Regions from separate parts of the Streptomyces sp. NPDC001401 genome, predicted to be linked through region 3. Evidence: riboswitches for the same ligand, from Rfam matches in the RefSeq annotation. Region 3 holds a riboswitch; each other region holds the start of a gene.
The links. Region 3 has a riboswitch for cyclic di-AMP ahead of ACFY10_RS12670 (peptidoglycan DD-metalloendopeptidase family protein). Riboswitches for the same ligand answer to the same signal wherever they lie in the genome.

Region 1 (4,275 bases), on a different contig from region 3:
CTCCGCGGCCAGCTTCGCCCAGTCGCTCTCGCTGCTGACGTCGAGCGGCCGGCAGTCGCCCTCCGGCCGTACGTCGGTGGCGATCACCCGGGCCCCGGCCCGGGCTGCCGCCTCGGCCTCGGCGGCCCCCTGTCCGCGGGCCGCCCCGGTGACGACCACGATTTTTCCGGCCAGCCGCTGCATGTACTGATCGCTCACGTCGACATTGTTCACCACCGCGGCAGCCTCAGCTCGTAGTCCGGCTGGATCCGCCGCATGCAGCCGGTCGAGGGCGCCGTGGTCGTCGGCCGAGTTCCACGGGTAGTGCGTGTCGCAGGAGTGGCCGAGGGAGGGGATGGCCGCGGCGACATGGTCATGGCAGCCAGGCCCGGCGGGTGTTGTCGGTGGGACTGTTCAACGGTCATCAGGCTCCCTTCAAGGGCGCGACAGGGAGCGGGAGTTGTGGGGTCGGATTGCCCAGGGCGTGGAACAGCGCCGTCGCGAGGACCAGGCCCTCGCGGGCGATCGGCGCGAGCAGGTGCTCGTCGGGGGCGTGCTGCAGACAGCCGGGGTAGGAGCGCGGCAGCCATAGTGCGGGCAGGCCGAGCACGTCCGTGAAGACCGCGCCCAGTTGGAGGGACTCACGGTCCGCCCCGCCCTGGTCTGCGACGCGCTCGCCCCGCAGTACGAGTTCGGTCGCCTACGTCCGGGTCGAGCACCCGGTCTTCCGGCAGCACGAGGCGCAGATCCAGACGATGCTCGGCCGCCGACTCCCGTGGGCGGCCTCGCAGTTCACCGAGCTGCTGGTGTCACGGCTGGACCGACGTTCCTGAACCTCACGCAGGCCGGACCGCGATGCGGATCGCCGCCTCCCCGGCGTTGTGGATCGACTCCTCGCGGATCACCGAGCCCGGGCCGGGCGCGTGGATCATCATGCCGTTGCCGGTGTAGAGGCCGACGTGGCTGAAGTTGTCGTGGAAGAAGATCAGGTCTCCTGGGCGGCTCTCGGCGAGCGGGATCACCGTGCCGATGCTCGCCTGCTCGGCCGTGGACCGCGGCAGGGCGACCCCCGCGGCCTTCCAGGCGGCCTGGGTGAGACCGGCATTGTCGTACGACTCCGGTCCGACCGCACCCCACAGGCACGGCCTGCCGATCTGCGCCTGCGCGAAGGCGACGGCCCGGTCGGCCTTGGTGCCGGTGGGCGTCTGCGGGGTCGGGACACCCGTGTCGAGGACGGTCAGCTCCTGCGAGCGCCAGTCCTGGGCCGCAGGTATGCCCGTGTCGAGCACCGACGGCTGCGAGCGCCACTCCTGGGCCATGGACAAGCCGGTGTCGAGAACCGTCTGCTCCTGCGGGCGCCACTGCTCGGCCGCGGGTACGCCGGTGTCGAGGACCGACGGCTGCTGCAGCCGCCAGGCCTCGTCGGCCGCACGACGGGCCTGCTCCTGTGCCACGGGGTCCTGCCAGCCGCCCTGGAGCGGCTGCACGACGGCCTGCTGGGCCGTGGTGGCCCAGGCGGGCTGCGGAGACTGGGCCTCGATCGCCGCGAGCGGTGAGCTCTGCTGTGCGGCCGCCTGCCAGGTGTTCCCGGCCGGTCGAGGCTCGACGGCCGGGCGCGGGACGGAGGTCTGCTGGGCCGTGTACCGGTACAGCAGCTCGCTGGCGGCCGCGATCCTGCGTTGGCTCTCCTGCTTGGACTTCCGCAGCGAGGTCTGCTTCGACTCGGGGGCCGCCGGCAGGGCGGCGACGGCCTCCTGACGGGGTGCCGGCACGGCGGGCAGCGCGGTCGCGTGGCCGGCGGTCAGCTCGGCGACGGGACGGCGGACGCCTGCCGCGGGCAGCTCGGGCACGGGCCGCCCGGCCGCCTCCAGCTCACGGCCCGCACGACCCTCCGCACGCTCCGCCGGACGCGCGCGCCGGGTCTCGGCCGGGCGGCTCGGCGTGCGGTCGGACGGCAGTACCGCCGGGACCGTCGGGCCCAGCGACGCCCGCGCCGCGTCGAACCACTGCCTGGTGACGTTGTCGAGGTCGGGATCAGAGCGCCTGCCCCCGCCCGCCGGGGTGCCGCGCCCACGCTGGCCCGACCCCTGAGTGCGGGTCAGGTTGTACTGGCCGGTGTCGCTCTCGGCCTGGTCGTAGAGGCTGCTCACGCGCTGCCGGACGTCTTCGCGGCTGGGGCCCTCATCCCCCGTCAGGGGCACCGCGTCGGCGGTCTGCGACAGCAGCGCCACCGAGGTGAGGGCCGCCGTCGCAAGAGCGGAATTGCGCATACCGGGCAGGCCGAGGCCTCCGGTGCGCGATGGTCGATCCGGCGCCATGGGAGCCGTACTCCTTCCGTACTCCGCCTACCGAGTTAGCTGTCGGGTTCGGGCGGTCGGTTCCGGAAGGCATGCCCTACGGCCCCTGCCCTGTCGGGCAGTTGGGCCGATTCACCCCATCGTTCGGTTGGGTCCCCGGCTCCGGCTGCCACAGGGGCGCACCGGACTCGGCGGAGGCCACGCGTCCCGGCGGGGTTCGCCGGAGGAACTCGTGCGGCCTGATGCCACGCTAGCCAACTTGTGCGGCTCGTGTGAAGGTTGAAGGCCGGAATGTCCGATACGCTTTTGTGACCTTCGTCGTGATGCACCGTCAGATCCGTGCGTCGCGCACGCAACGGATCCGAACGGCAACCGACTGTCGCGGGCGGACGGCGTCAGCGCCCCAAAGGGGCGCGGGGCTGCATCGATCTGCGGCTCCGCCGCGCGGGCGCGGCCGGCCACGACGGCGCCGCAGACGAAAGGCGACATATCCCGGCCCCGCTGCGGAGCCGCACAGCGGCGCAGCCCGCGGAGCGCTCAGCGCTCAGCGTCCCGCTTCTTGATCCGCGCCGCCTCCTTGCGGACCTCGGCCTGTGTGGCCCGCTCCTTCTGCAGCCACTCGGGCTGCTCCTGCTTCAGGGCCTCGATCTGCTCGGTGGTCAGCGGCTCCGTGATCCCGCCGCGCGCGAGACCCGAGATGGAGACGCCCAGCTTCTCCGCGACCACCGGACGGGGGTGCGGCCCCTTGGCCCGCAGCTCACGCAGCCACTGAGGCGGATCGGCCTGGAAGGCGTCGAGCTCGGCTCGCGAGACGACACCCTCCCGGAATTCGGCGGGGGTGGCCTCGAGGTACACACCCAGCTTCTTCGCCGCGGTCGCGGGCTTCATCGTCTGGGTGCTCTGGTGCGACTTCATGCCGTCCAGGGTATCGACCGTGTTCGAGACCTCCGACCACGGCCGGTAACCTGGCCCGGTGACAGGCTCGGAAGCATCCCCAACGTTCCGGCTTGCGTACGTCCCGGGGGTGACGCCCGCCAAGTGGGTGCGGATCTGGAACGAGCGCCTGCCCGACATCCCGCTGAACCTCCTCGCCGTACCGGCCGCCGAAGCATCCGACGTGTTGCGCGCCGGTGACGCCGACGCGGGACTCGTACGGCTGCCGGTCGACCGTACGTTCTTCAGCGCGATCCCTCTCTACGCCGAGACGACGGTCGTCGTCGTCCCCAAGGACCACGTGATCACGGCGGCGGACGAGGTGACCGTCGAGGACCTCTCGGAGGAGGTCCTCTTCCACCCCCTCGACGACGTCTTCGACTGGGACCGGCCGCCGGGCGAGCCCGCCTTCGAGCGCCCCGCCACCACCGAGGACGCCGTGGAACTCGTCGCGGCGGGTGTCGGCCTCCTGGTCGTCCCCCAGTCGCTGGCCCGTCTGTACCACCGCAAGGACCTCACGTACCGGCCGCTGGTGGACGGCCCCGAGTCGAGCGTCGCCCTGGCGTGGCCCGAGGATGCGACCACGGACCTGGTCGAGGACTTCATCGGAATCGTCCGCGGCCGCACGGTCAACAGCTCCCGGGGCCGCAAGGCGCCGACGCCGGAGCCGAAGGGCGGGACCGGCGACACGGCCGGCGCCCGGCGCAAGCCCGCGGCGGGGAAGGCGACCGGGAAGACGGCAGGGAAGTCGACGGGGCGCAACCCGCGGGCCGGTTCCGACGTCTCCAAGGGCGCCAAGCGCAGGAAGCCCCGCCGCCGGGCATAGCCTCGGTCGGGGCGCCCTCGCCCCATTCCGATCCATCCGGTGGGGCGATGGACGGGAGGCGGGGGAGTTTGCTTCGCAAGGGGGAGCGGTCCGCAGGTGGGGCCGCGGACCGGCTGCGTGCCCGCGGACTGTGGGGCGATCGGGCCGGCCAGGGGCACGGGCAGCAGCGCGGTGCATGGTGGCGGGTGGCGGCGTTCGTCGGGCGCACGCTGCGGGGCGAGTGGCAGGGCATCGTCGTCG
Region 2 (4,275 bases), on a different contig from region 3:
GATCGTCCTCGCCTCCGAGGCCGAGGGTGCGGACGTCGCCCTCGACCGCCTGGCGAAGCTGGTCTCCGAGGGGCTCGAGGAGCTCCCCGAGACCGTCTGAGCGCCACCCGCACCGAACGGCGGAGCCGCGTCACCTTTTCCGGGTGGCGCGGCTCCGCCGTTTTTCGCCGTACCGCCATTGCGGCTTCGTTCCGACGCCATTACCGCAGGCATAATCAGCACGCCCACCCGGGCATGCGAACGGCGCGCGAGCGGAAATTCCCGGCGCGCCAGAAAAAGAGCAGCGGAAATACTCCTCCGCCGAATATCTCCTCTTTGTATACGGCGCCCGTGTTAATGCCGCAGGCCCGTCATGTTTACGGGATGTTGCGAGTTCCTCACACCGTTTGCCCGCTCCGGGGCGCCGAAGCGCAGCCGGTGCGCCGCGCTCGAGCGCTCGGTGTGCAGCGTCGTGACCGCCCGCGCGCGCTCGCTGTCACCACGGGCCACGGCGTCGACGATCGCGCCGTGCTCCGCCCAGGACTCCACGGGGTTGGCCGGTGCCTCCACGGCGTACATCCAGGCGATCTTGTGCCGCAGCTGGGTCAGCATCGAGGTCAGCGCGGGGCTGCCGGAGGCCTGGGCGAGCGTCTCGTGGAACCAGCCTCCCAGGGAGCGCAGATCCTCGCTGTTGCCCCTCCTGGCCCGCTCCTGGCCCAGTCTGACCAGGCCGCGCAGGACCTTGAGGTGGGCATCGGTGCGCCGCTGGGCGGCCCGGGAGGCGCCGAGCGGCTCCAGGAGCATCCGCATCTCCAGCAGGTCGGCGGCCTCCTGCTCGGTCGGTTCCGCGACGCACGCGCCCGCGTGCCGCCGGGTCACCACGAAGCCCTCGGCCTCCAGGGTGCGCAGCGCCTCGCGGACGGGCACGCGCGAGACGCCGTAGCGGCGCGCGAGGAGTTCCTCGGTGAGCCGGCTGCCGCGCTCGTAGACACCGGCGACGATGTCGTCCCGGATCGCCGTGCACACCGAGTGCGCCGGAATACGCATGACCGACCTCCGACTTAATCCCCGTGAAACGTCGATGATTGACGTGTATCGGTGACTCTATTGCACGGAGCCGGAATTTCCGACGGCGGGCCGGAATCCATGGATATTTTTTGGACAGCAGGGCGACAGAAACGCCAAAAGCCCCGGCCGGGGAGCCGGGGCCTCAGGAGATCTTGCGATCCGTCGTCAGACGTTCACGCCGTGCGAGCGCAGGTAGGCGACGGGGTCGATGTCCGAGCCGTACTCGGGGGTCGTACGGGCCTCGAAGTGCAGGTGCGGTCCGGTGGTGTTGCCGGTCGCGCCCGAGAGGCCTATCTGCTGGCCCGGGGTGACGGTCTGGCCCACCGAGACGCCGATGGACGACAGATGGCCGTACTGGGTGTACGTGCCGTCGTTCATCTTGATCACGATCTGGTTGCCGTAGGCGCCGCCCCAGCCGGTCTCGACGACGGTGCCGGAGCCGACCGCGTGGACGGTCGTGCCGCTCGCGGCGTGGAAGTCGATGCCGGTGTGGCTGCCGGAGGACCACAGGGAGCTGCTGGCCTTGTAGCCCGTCGAGACATACGAGTTGGATATCGGCGCGACGAACATGTTGAGGCGCTTGCGCTCGGCCTCGCGGGCGGCGCGCTCCTTGGCCTCGCGCTCCGCCTTGGCCTTCGCGGCGGCCTTCTCTCGCGCCGCCTCCGCGGCCGCCTTCTTGAGCGCGGCCTCCTCGGCGGCCTGCTTCTGGGCGTCGGCCTGGGCGTCGATCCTGTCGGCGATCGTGTCGCCGATGGTGATGACGGGGGTGAGGCCGGTCTGCTCAGCGGAGGTGTCGGCGGCGAGCGCGGGGGCTGCCAGGGTGCCGATGACGCCGGTGGTGGCGAGGGCCGCGATCCCGGTGGCGCGGGTGGTGTTGCGGTGCATCCGCGTGGGACGGCGGTGCTTCCCGGTGGCGCGCGTGAACGCCATGTAGTGGCTGGTCCTTTCCTTCCCTCTCGCCTACCGGGTTAGCTGACGGGTTCGGAGCAGGAAGGTCTCCTACGGACCCCCTCGCTGCACGCGCGGGCGTCCGATTCACCCCAGGGACTGCGGTGGGTCCCCGGCTCCCCTGGCTCGCGCCGTACGGGGACTCGGCGATGGCTGTCCGGTGCCGCGGATGCGGCGCGGTGCCTGACGGACAGCCCGGACGACGCTAAGCGGGGCCGCTTTCAATCCCCAAACGGATCACGCCTTTTGTAGCGCATGCCACAGGGCAGACAGGCAACCTCTCCCTCAATTCGGACATTAAGGGGCCCTGGTGACTCATCAGTCACCAGGGCCCCTGCGCGCGCGTGCCGCTGACCGAGCCTCTACTCGGCCGTCACGACGCTGACTTCGCCGATCCCGAGGGCTTGGACGGGCTCCTTGATCTCGGCCGCGTCACCGACGAGAACCGTCACCAGACGGTCCACCGGGAAGGCGCTCACGGCCGCCGCGGTGGCCTCCACGGTGCCGGTCGCGGCGAGCTGCTGGTACAGCGTCCCCTGGTAGTCATCCGGCAGGTGCTGCTCGACCTGGTCGGCCAGCGTGCTCGCCACGGCCGCCGCGGTCTCGTACTTGAGCGGCGCCACCCCGACGAGGTTCTGTACGGCGACGTCGCGCTCGGCGTCGGTGAGGCCGCCCTCGGCGAGCGTGCGCAGCACCGTCCACAGGTCCTGCAGCGCCGGGCCGGTGTTCGGGGTGTCGACGGAACCGCTGATCGCGAGCATCGCGGCACCGGAGCCGTCCGGGGCGGACCTGAGGACCTGGCCGAACGCGCGCACACCGTAGGTGTAGCCCTTCTCCTCGCGCAGGACGCGGTCCAGGCGCGAGGTGAGGGTGCCGCCGAGGCAGTACGTGCCGAGCACCTGAGCGGGCCACACGCGGTCGTGCCGGTCGGCGCCGACGCGGCCGATGAGCAGCTGCGTCTGGACGGCTCCGGGACGGTCCACGATGATCACGCGCCCGGTGTCGTCGGCGGTCACCGGCGGCACGGGGCGGGGCTCGGCCGAGGAACCCGTCCAGGCGCCCAGGGTGTCGCCGAGCAGCCCGTCCAGGTCGATGCCGGTGAGGTCGCCGACGACGACGGCGGTGGCCGTGGCGGGCCGGACATGGCGGTCGTAGAAGGCACGTACGGCCGCCGCGTCGATCTTCTCGACCGTCTCCTCGGTGCCCTGGCGCGGGCGCGACATGCGCGAGGTCGCCGGGAACAGCTCCTTGGAGAGCTCCTTGGCGGCGCGGCGCGAGGGGTTGGCCAGCTCGTGCGGGATCTCGTCGAGGCGGTTGCGGACCAGCCGCTCGACCTCGCTGTCGGCGAACGCGGGCGCCCTGAGGGCGTCGGCGAGCAGGCCGAGCGCCTTGGCCAGGCGGGAGGCCGGGACCTCCAGGCTCAGGCGTACGCCCGGGTGGTCGGCGTGCGAGTCGAGGGTGGCGCCGCAGCGCTCCAGCTCGGCGGCGAACTCCTCGGCGGAGTGCTTGTCGGTGCCCTCCGAGAAGGCCCGCGCCATGATCGTGGCGACGCCTTCGAAGCCGGCCGGCTCGGCCTCCAGGGGCGCGTCCAGGAGTACCTCGACGGCGACGACCTGCTGTCCGGGGCGGTGGCAGCGCAGCACGGTCAGGCCGTTGTCGAGCGCGCCGCGCTGCGGGGCCGGGAAGGCCCAGGGCCTGGCCTCGCCCGCCTGGGGCTGCGGGTGGAACTGCATCGTGGCGAGCTCGCTCACTTGGCCGCCTCCTCGTTCTGGTTGGTGGCTTCCACCGTGGCTTCGGACTCGGGGTCTTCGGGGAAGTCCTCGTCCTGGGTGTGCTCCGCGGACTCGGCCGAGAGCGGCTCGTAGACGAGCACCGCGCGGTTGTCGGGCCGCAGGCGGGCCTTGGCGACCTCCTTGACCTCCTCGGCCGTCACCTCCAGGACGCGCTGGACGGCGGTGAGGGCGAGCTGCGGGTCGCCGAACAGGACGGCGAACCGGCACAGTTCGTCGGCGCGGCCCGCGACCGTGCCGAGCCGGTCCAGCCACTCGCGCTCCAACTGGGCCTGGGCGCGCTCCATTTCCTCGGCCGTGGGGCCCTCCGCGGCGAACCGGGCGAGCTCCTCGTCGATGGCGGTCTCGATGACCGGCACCTCGACGTCACCGGAGGTCTTCACGTCCAGCCAGCCCAGGGAGGGCGCTCCGGCGAGGCGCAGCAGGCCGAATCCGGCCGCGACGGCCGTACGGTCGCGCCGTACAAGCCGGTTGTAGAGGCGGGAGGACT
Region 3 (4,275 bases):
GATGATGTTGGCGATTGGTCGCACCTGTTCGAATGTGTGGGGGCTCGATGCTCGAGATTGCCGACAATGGCCGTACGTGGCTCCTCTCGGGGCCGGCCAGCAGTTACGCCGTCCACCTCACCGAGGACGACGAGCTGCTGCACCTGCACTGGGGCCCCCGGATTGCCCTCGCCGACGCCGAGGCCCTCGCCGTCCGCCCGCTGCCCGACTACCGGCCCTTCGAGTCCCCGCTCGACGGACACGAGGAGTACCCGGTCGAGGGCGGCCCTCGCTTTGTACGGCCCGCCCTGTCCGTGCGCACCGAGGAGCGGCGCGGCACCGAGTGGCGCTTCGAGAAGTACGAGGCGGAGGGCGACCACCTCCGCCTCGGCTTCCGGGACGGCGGGCTCGCGATCACGCTGCACTACCGGATGCGGCACGACGTCGTAGAACGCTGGGTGACCCTCGACAACGAGGGGCCCGCCCTGGAGCTGCTGCGGGCCGACTCCGCCGCCTGGACGCTGCCCGAGCGCGAGGAGTGGCGGCTGTCCCAGCTGCACGGCCGCTGGGCCGCCGAGTCCCGGCTTACCTCCTCGCTTCTCACCTACGGTGAGAAGATCATCGGCAGCCGCCGCGGCCACACCGGACACCAGCACTTGCCCTGGGTCGCCCTCGACACCGACGCCACCGAGGAGCGCGGCGAGGTCTACGGCTGCGCTCTGGGCTGGTCGGGTTCCTGGCGGATCGCGGTGGCGCAACTCCCGGACGCGCGCGTGCAGATCACCGGCGGCGTCGGTTACGACGACTCCGGGCTGCTGCGTCTGGAGGCTGGGGAGTCGTACACGACCCCCGTCTTCGCCGGTCTGTGGAGCGACGGCGGCTTCGGCGGAGCGAGCCGCGCCTGGCACGCCTACCAGCGCGCGTACGTCATCCCGGACGCGGACCGGGACCGGCCGGTGCTGTTCAACTCCTGGGAGGCCACGGAGTTCGACATCTCCGAGGAGCAGCAGGGAACCCTTGCACGGCGGGCCGCGGCGATCGGCGTCGAGCTGTTCGTGGTCGACGACGGCTGGTTCGGCAAGCGCACCAGCGACCGCGCCGGACTCGGCGACTGGACGGTCAACCGGGACCGCTTCCCGAGCGGCCTCAAGCCTCTCGCGGACTATGTGCACGCCCTCGGCATGCAATTCGGCATCTGGGTCGAGCCCGAGATGGTCAACCCCGACAGCGACCTCTACCGCGCCCACCCGGACTGGGTGCAGTTCCAACCGGGACGAAAGCGGACGGAATTCCGTAACCAGCTCGTACTGAACCTGGCCCGGGAGGATGTCCAGGAGTACCTCTGGGAGCAGCTCGACGCTCTCCTCTCCAGTGCCCCGATCGACTATGTGAAGTGGGACTTCAACCGCTGCTTCACCGACGCGGGCTGGCCCGGCGAGCCCTACCCGCAGCGCCTCTGGGTCGATCATGTCCGCGCCCTCTACTCCCTGTTGGACCGGCTGCGGGCAGCCCACCCGGGCGTCGCCTTCGAATCCTGCTCGGGCGGCGGCGGCCGGATCGACCTCGGGATCATGAGCCGCACGGACCAGGTGTGGACCTCCGACAACACCGACCCGCTCGACCGGCTCGCCATCCAGCACGGCTTCAGCCAGATCCATCCCGCGCGCGCGATGGCAGCCTGGGTCACCGACAGTCCGAACACCCAGCTCAACGGGCGGGTCAGCTCGCTGCGCTTCCGGTTCGTGAGCGCCATGGCCGGAGTGCTCGGGGTCGGCGGGGACCTCACCCGGTGGACCGAGGAGGAGCTCGCCGAGGCCGGGGAGTGGGTGGGGCTCTACAAGGAGATCCGGCCGCTCGTGCAGCGCGGGGACCTCTACCGGCTGCGGCCTCCGCGCGGCGGGCTGAGCGCGGTGCAGTACGTGCGCGGGGACGAGGCGGTCGTCCTCGCCTGGCTCCAGGCGCAGAGCCACGGCGAACCCGTACCGGCGCTGCGGCTGCGAGGCCTCGACCCGACAGGCTCGTATGAATGCCTCGAAACGGGCGAAGTTCGCAGTGGTGCTGTATTGCTGTATCACGGACTGCGCACCGGGTTGCATGGCGACCTCGACGCGGCAGTTTTCCGGCTACGGCGCATCTGAGCCTTCTGTCTGGATTGGTGCTTTGGTCATTCTTCAGCCCTCTTCGTTCCAACTCGCTCAGGAATAGGGGTTCCTGAGGCAGGGCGCGTGAGGAGCGTCATATCCGTGACCGTGCGTGGCGCGTCATGTTCACGTAATTCGGGTGCTTTACAAGGGCGTTTGGGTGAGCGAGGCACCCTGGAATTCACGCACGGTCACCGGGTTTTCTCTCAAGGGATCAACAGAAACGCATTCACGGGGAACCGTCACTTGTTCCTTTGCGTCTTGGTCGCTTACGTTCGCCACCAATCCGGACGGACGCCCAATCCTGCCGCCGCCCGGTGCCCGCAGAACTCACCCGTGAACGGCAGGAGCGGGGGACCCACAGGTACAACCGCCTGTTCCGGTCTCCGGAACGGCTAGGGGTAAAGCCGCGTCGCATGCGCGGCCGGGCATCTCCAGCCCGCACCCGACAGCTCACCTCGTAGGCGCCGGAGAGGAATTCGTCATGCCCGCGAAGGGTAAGCACCGCCGCCCGAAGCCCCAGCGCTTCACCCGCTCCATCGCCGTCGCCGGAACCGGTTCCGCCGCGCTCGCTCTCCCGCTCATGGGGGCCACCGGCGCCCATGCCGCCACAACTCAGTCCGCTTCCCAGTCGGTTTCGGAAAAGGCCGTCCAGTCCCTTCCGGTCGCCGAGAAGGCGGCCCAGAAGAAGAGCGCCGCCAGTAATGCGGGTGTGCGGACCTATTCGGTGCGGACCGGCGACTATCTCTCGAAGATCGCCGACGAGCAGCATGTCTCCGGCGGCTGGCACAAGCTCTACTCGGACAACCGGCGGGCCGTCGGCGACGACCCGTCGCTGATCCACCCGGGCCTGAAGCTGACGATCGGCCGGAAGGCCGCGACGGGCACCACCAAGTCGTCGCATTCTTCTTCCTCTTCTTCGTCCGCCTCGAAGACGTCCTCGTCCTCGAACAAAACGACCGCCACCCGGACCGCCGAGTCCACCTCCACCGGCTTCACGCTCCCGGTGACCGGTGCCACCATCGGCACCGGCTACCACGTGGCCGGCAGCATGTGGTCCAGCGGGTACCACACGGGCGTCGACTTCGTCGTCCCGACCGGCACCGCCCTCAAGGCCGTCGGTGCCGGCACGGTCGTCTCCGCCGGCTGGGGCGGCGCGTACGGCAACCAGGTCGTCATCAGGCTGGCCGACGGCTACTACGCGCAGTACGGCCACATGTCCCAGCTCTCCGTCTCGGCGGGCCAGACCGTGACCGAGGGCCAGCAGATCGGCCTCTCCGGCGCGACCGGCAATGTGACCGGCCCGCACCTGCACTTCGAGATCCGCACCACGCCGGACTACGGCTCCGACGTGGACCCGGTCGCCTACCTCCGCTCGAAGGGCGTCGGCGTCGTCTGACATCCCCCACGACCACCTGCCTGACATGCTGCCGAAGGCCGGACCTCCATCCCCGGGTCCGGCCTTCGGTGTGTCCGGGTGCACTCGTGCGCCGTAGGAGTGTCGACGGCGAAGGGGTGTCGACACTGAGGGGGAATTGGGACACAGTGATCTCCGTAGCGATGCAAGCGCTTTCTCCGCCGTCGTCCGACAAGGCCTACGGAGGTCCCCGTGCCCGGCGTCGACCGACGCACCGTCGTGAGACGCGGACGTAGCTTCCTGACCTCGGCGCTGACTCTGCTGCTGGCCGTGGGCGCGCTGTTCGGCGAGGCCCGGCAGCCCGTCTTCGCCTCCGAAGAGCCGAACGTCGTAGGCCCCGACGACAGGCGGATCGCCTACGAGGGGCACTGGGGCATCACCGACGAGGCCGCCACCACCGTGAACTCCGGCTCCCGGCTGCGCTTCCGCTTCATTGGCCCCGTGGTGCACGTCCTGTTCGACGTCTCCTCGGTGACCGTGCCCGCCCAGGTGTATGTGTCGGTCGACGGCGGACCGAAGCGGCTGTTCGCCGTCGACCGCGACGACGTCGGGATCACGGCGGCGGGGCGCGGTCCGCACACCGCCGAGTTGTCGGTCAAGGACGTCTTCTCGCGGGTCAACCGGTGGACGCCGCCGCTGGAGACGGGCGTGGCCGTCAGGGGCATTCGAGGGGAGTTCCTGGGTCAACGGGTCCGTCATTCGGCCCAGTTGGTGTTCTACGGCGACTCCATCACTCAA
Region 4 (4,275 bases), on a different contig from region 3:
GACTCGGGCGAGTTGTTCACGGCCCGCGCGGTCGTCGTGGCGACCGGCCTGTCCGGCCTCGCGCACCTGCCGGCCGAGCTGGCCACCGCCGCGGCGGACGGACCCACCCCCACGGGCCCGATCTCCCACAGCTCCCAGCAGCACGACCTCACGCGCTATGCCGGCAAGGACCTGATCGTGGTCGGCGCCGGCCAGTCCGCGCTGGAGACCGCGGCGCTGGCGGCGGAGGCGGGCGCACAGGTGAGGGTGGTGTCCCGCGGCCGCGGCCGGGTCGCCTTCGGCGCACCGCCGTGGAAGCAGCCGAAGCTGCGCCCCGAGTCGCCCTTCGGCCGCGCCTGGTCCCTGTGGGCCCTCAGCTACTACCCGCACCCCTACCGCTACCTGCCGGCCGAGGCCCGCCACTACCTGGTCCGCCGCGTCCTCGGCCCGCTCGGCGCGTGGTGGCTGCGCGACCGTTTCGAGGGGAAGGTGCAGGTCAGCGAGGTCGACCGGATAGTGCGGGCGGACGCGGCCGACGGCAGCCCGAAGCTGACGGTCCGCACGCTCGCGGGCCGTACCCAGGACCTGTCCGCGGACCACGTCATCGCGGCCACCGGATACCGGGTGGACATCGCGGCGATGGACTTCCTCGGCCACGAACTGCGTACGCGTCTGGCGGTGAGCCGCGGCACACCCAAACTGGGCGCGGGATACGTCTCGTCGGTCCCCGGCCTGTACTTCACGGGCCTGCCGGCCGCGGCGTCGTACGGCCCGGTGATGCGCTTCGTGTGCGGCACGGAGTTCGCCTCTCCGAGGCTGGCCGAACACCTGGCGGCAGCGCACGGGTAGGCCGAGCCGGCGGGCCCCTGCCTGGTGATGAAGAGCCCACAAGGATAAGGGAGTTGAGCAAGGGGCGGTGGTGCACTCCGCCGTCGTCCGGTTCGCGATGAGTCGGTGGGGCGTCGTGTCCGTATTCTCTGATCATGGCTGCACCCACCGCATATGCGCTCATCGCCACCGACCTGGACGGCACGCTGCTCCGAGGCGACGACACGCTCTCCGACCGCTCCCTCGCCGCGCTCGCGCGGGCGGCCGGGGCCGGCGCCCGGCACCTGGTCGTCACGGGCCGGCCGGCCCCCAGGGTGCGGCCGCTCCTCGACCAACTGGGCAGCAGGGGGCTCGCGGTGTGCGGACAGGGCGCGCAGGTGTACGACGTCGGCGCGGACCGTCTGCTGTGGTCCGTCACGCTGGACCGGGAGCTGGCCGAGACCGCCCTCGGCAAGATCGAGGCCGAGGTGGGTCAGGTGTACGCGGCTGTCGACCAGGACGGCGTGGAGGGGCTCACGCTCATCGAACCGGGCTACCTCATGCCGCATCCGACGCTGCCGGCCGTACGGGTCGACCGGCGCGACGACCTGTGGTGCGAACCGATCAGCAAGGTGCTGCTGCGCCATCCCGACCTGTCCGACGACGAGTTGGCGGCGACGGCGCGCTCGGTGGTCGGTTCGCTGGCCACCGTCACCATGTCGGGTCCGGGGACCGTCGAACTCCAGCCATGCGGCATCACCAAGGCGACGGGCCTCGCACTGGCCGCCGCACATCTGGGACTTGGTCCGGAGCGGACGATCGCGTTCGGCGACATGCCCAACGACATCCCCATGTTCGACTGGGCCGCCCACGGCGTCGCCATGGCCAACGCCCACCCCGAACTCAAGGCGGTGGCTGACGAGATCACCCTGTCGAACGAGGACGACGGCATCGCCGTCGTCCTCGAGAGACTGTTCCTCGGCCTCGAGGACCTGGAGGACCTCGAGGACATCGAGGGGCTCAAGGGCCTCAAGGGCCTTGAGGAGCTCAGGGAACTGGAAGAGCTCGAGGAACTGGGGGAGTTCGAGGAGCTCTAGTAGGCGCCGTACACGTTGTCGATCGACCCGTACCGCGCGGCGGCGTACTTGCAGGCGGCCGTGATGTTCGCGACGGGGTCGTAGGGGTTGAGCTGCGTGCCGGGCACGTGGTACGCGAGGAACGTCGGGTCGATGACCTGCAGCAGCCCCTTTGACGGGGTGCCGGCGGCCGCGTTCGAGTCCCAGTTGTTGATGGCGGCCGGGTCGCCCGAGGACTCCCGCATGATGTTGCGGTAAATGCCGTTGTACGTCCCGGGGATTCCGTTTTGCGACATGACCTGGAGGGCGGCCCGGATCCAGCCGTCGAGGTTGTCGGTGTAGCCCATCGACTTCGCGGTGACCAGGGTCGGGGTGGCCGCGGACGCGCTGGTCGCCCCGATGAGCGGGAGGGCGAGAACGGCGGCGCCCGTACCGGCGACGGCGAGCTTGCGGGCGAGGCGGGCGTTTCTGGGGCGACGGTGCTGACCTGTTGCAGGCATGGCGGATTCCTCTCCGGCGCCTGCGAGGTGAGCTGTCGGGTTCGGGCGGGGAGATGCCCGGCCGCGCAGCCGTACGGCAACGCGGCTTCACCCCTAGTCGGTCCGGGCGATGCCCGGTCCGGCGACTTACCTGGTTCCCCCGCTCCTGCCGTGCGAGTGCGTTCGTCGATGGGTCGTGCCGGGGCGGCGGCAGGATTCGGCGTCCGCCCGACAGGCCGGGAACGTATGCGAGAGCACATGCCCGGAACAAGTGCCGGGTTCACTGATCATGCCTATTGACCTTGGTCTGAGGCTTATGGGGCACTTGATCCTTTGCGGTTGCCAAGCCTCAACTGGCGTGCGGGGGAAGGGGAAGCGGCAGGCGTCGGGCCGTCGCCGGCCGACCCTGCCGTGTGAGTCAAGTCACCGACATCCGCAAGAGTGGCAAATAGGGCAATGGTCCCAACTGGTGGTCAACCAGCCGACCGTGGAATTCGCTTCACCCAGGTCCGATGGAAGACCGCCTCTCCACCTTCGGTGCAGATCACCTCATTGGAGGCGAAAAAGGACTCCTCGTCGCAGGTGATTTCCGAGCGGGCGCGGATCGTCGTGTCCCAGGCCAGATCGGGGCGGTGCAGACGGATCGACCAGTCCGAGCGGGTGCGGGCCGACAGGGGGTCGGTCTCCTGGATCGTGTACGTCTCCAGCGCGTCCTCGGTGAACTCCAGACCGTCGGGATACACGCGCGTGCCGCCGTAGCGCGGGTCGACCTCCAGGCGCCACTCGCCCTTGGTCACGTCACGCACCACCAGGCGCTCGGGGCGCGGTTCGTCGAGCGTGATCGGACTCCATCCATCAGCGGCCAGGCCGCGGGCCACGTTCATCGGATCGGACTGCTCCGGCTCCTCGAAGGTGATCGCTCTCTCGTCCAACACGCGTGCGCGTACCGGGAGTTCCAGGAAGCTGCCCGCCGGGTCGATGGTGAAGCCCGCCGCCGAGTCGGGCTGCGGCCAGATCCACGGCCAGTACGCGGAGGAGACGGCAAGGCGGATGCGGTGGCCGGGCGGGAAGGCGTGACCGATGCCGTTCAGCTCGAACTCGACGTCCTCGGTGGCGCCCGGCGTCCATGGGACCGCCTGGTGGCGGCCGTGGCGGGCCGACAGGTTCAGTGCTCCTCGGGTGACCAGGGTTGATGAGCCGTCCAGTGCTATGTCACATACCCTCGCGACGACCTGCCCGCTCGGCGCCCCGCACGTCACCCGCAACCGCACCCGGGGCCGCCCCAGCACCCATGTCTCCTCGCCCACCTCGAACTCGAAGCAGGCTGACCTGGCGTTCTCCTCCCGCTGGTCCGGCGGCAGGTCGGCATCGTTCCCGAACGGGAGGAACCGGCCGGCGTCCACGCCCGTGTGCTGCGGGGAGCGGATGAGCACGGGGGCAGTGGAATGTGACATAGCACTGTCCGCCAAGGCATACGAAACCCCCGTCACCCCGGGCGACGGCCAGGCCGACTCCCCCACCCACCGCCCCGGCAGCGTCTCGTACACCGTGGCCGGCGGATGCGAGTCGCTGATGTACGACCGCAGCAGCGGCTCCCGCATCACCCCGGAGTCGATCCCCTTGAGCCAGTGGTCCCACCAGCGCAGGGTCTCCTGGAGGAACCCGATCGCCGGGCCGGGTGGCAGGCCGCGGTCCGGGTACTGGTGCGACCAGGGGCCGATCAGGCCGCGTACCCGGTCGGCGGGCAGGTGCTCGACGAGCCGGAGCACCGTGTCGCGGTACGGGTCGTGCCAGCCGCCCACGGCGAGGACGGCGGCGTCGATCGCGCCGTAGTCCTCGCAGACGCTGCCCTGCCGCCAGTAGTCGTCCCGCGTCTGGTGTGCGAGCCAGGTGTGGACGAAGGGGTCGACGGCCTCCAGCCGCTCCAGCCACAT

Region 1: linked by a shared signal. The riboswitch ahead of ACFY10_RS36105 (NlpC/P60 family protein) and the one ahead of ACFY10_RS12670 (peptidoglycan DD-metalloendopeptidase family protein) in region 3 are both predicted to bind cyclic di-AMP.
Region 2: linked by a shared signal. The riboswitch ahead of ACFY10_RS08585 (M23 family metallopeptidase) and the one ahead of ACFY10_RS12670 (peptidoglycan DD-metalloendopeptidase family protein) in region 3 are both predicted to bind cyclic di-AMP.
Region 4: linked by a shared signal. The riboswitch ahead of ACFY10_RS38530 (transglycosylase SLT domain-containing protein) and the one ahead of ACFY10_RS12670 (peptidoglycan DD-metalloendopeptidase family protein) in region 3 are both predicted to bind cyclic di-AMP.

The regions. Positions count from the first base shown of each region.
Region 1 covers NZ_JBIAWI010000013.1:221,031-225,305, forward strand. Annotated here, with positions in the region: gene ACFY10_RS36090 (SDR family NAD(P)-dependent oxidoreductase) at 1-183, opposite strand, end outside; gene ACFY10_RS36095 (hypothetical protein) at 404-589, opposite strand; gene ACFY10_RS36100 (hypothetical protein) at 594-812, shown strand; gene ACFY10_RS36105 (NlpC/P60 family protein) at 816-2,297, opposite strand; cyclic di-AMP (ydaO/yuaA leader) riboswitch at 2,306-2,480, opposite strand; gene ACFY10_RS36110 (DUF5997 family protein) at 2,814-3,191, opposite strand; gene ACFY10_RS36115 (LysR family transcriptional regulator substrate-binding protein) at 3,250-4,035, shown strand; gene ACFY10_RS36120 (hypothetical protein) at 4,104-4,275, shown strand, end outside.
Region 2 covers NZ_JBIAWI010000002.1:193,257-197,531, reverse strand. Annotated here, with positions in the region: gene ACFY10_RS08595 (HPr family phosphocarrier protein) at 1-100, shown strand, start outside; gene ACFY10_RS08590 (GntR family transcriptional regulator) at 334-1,026, opposite strand; gene ACFY10_RS08585 (M23 family metallopeptidase) at 1,213-1,977, opposite strand; cyclic di-AMP (ydaO/yuaA leader) riboswitch at 1,990-2,154, opposite strand; gene ACFY10_RS08580 (M16 family metallopeptidase) at 2,358-3,746, opposite strand; gene ACFY10_RS08575 (M16 family metallopeptidase) at 3,743-4,275, opposite strand, start outside.
Region 3 covers NZ_JBIAWI010000003.1:144,939-149,213, reverse strand. Annotated here, with positions in the region: gene ACFY10_RS12675 (alpha-galactosidase) at 48-2,117, shown strand; cyclic di-AMP (ydaO/yuaA leader) riboswitch at 2,442-2,600, shown strand; gene ACFY10_RS12670 (peptidoglycan DD-metalloendopeptidase family protein) at 2,605-3,519, shown strand; gene ACFY10_RS12665 (GDSL-type esterase/lipase family protein) at 3,730-4,275, shown strand, end outside.
Region 4 covers NZ_JBIAWI010000015.1:179,113-183,387, forward strand. Annotated here, with positions in the region: gene ACFY10_RS38520 (FAD-dependent oxidoreductase) at 1-828, shown strand, start outside; gene ACFY10_RS38525 (HAD family hydrolase) at 963-1,883, shown strand; gene ACFY10_RS38530 (transglycosylase SLT domain-containing protein) at 1,880-2,362, opposite strand; cyclic di-AMP (ydaO/yuaA leader) riboswitch at 2,367-2,533, opposite strand; gene ACFY10_RS38535 (CocE/NonD family hydrolase) at 2,815-4,275, opposite strand, start outside.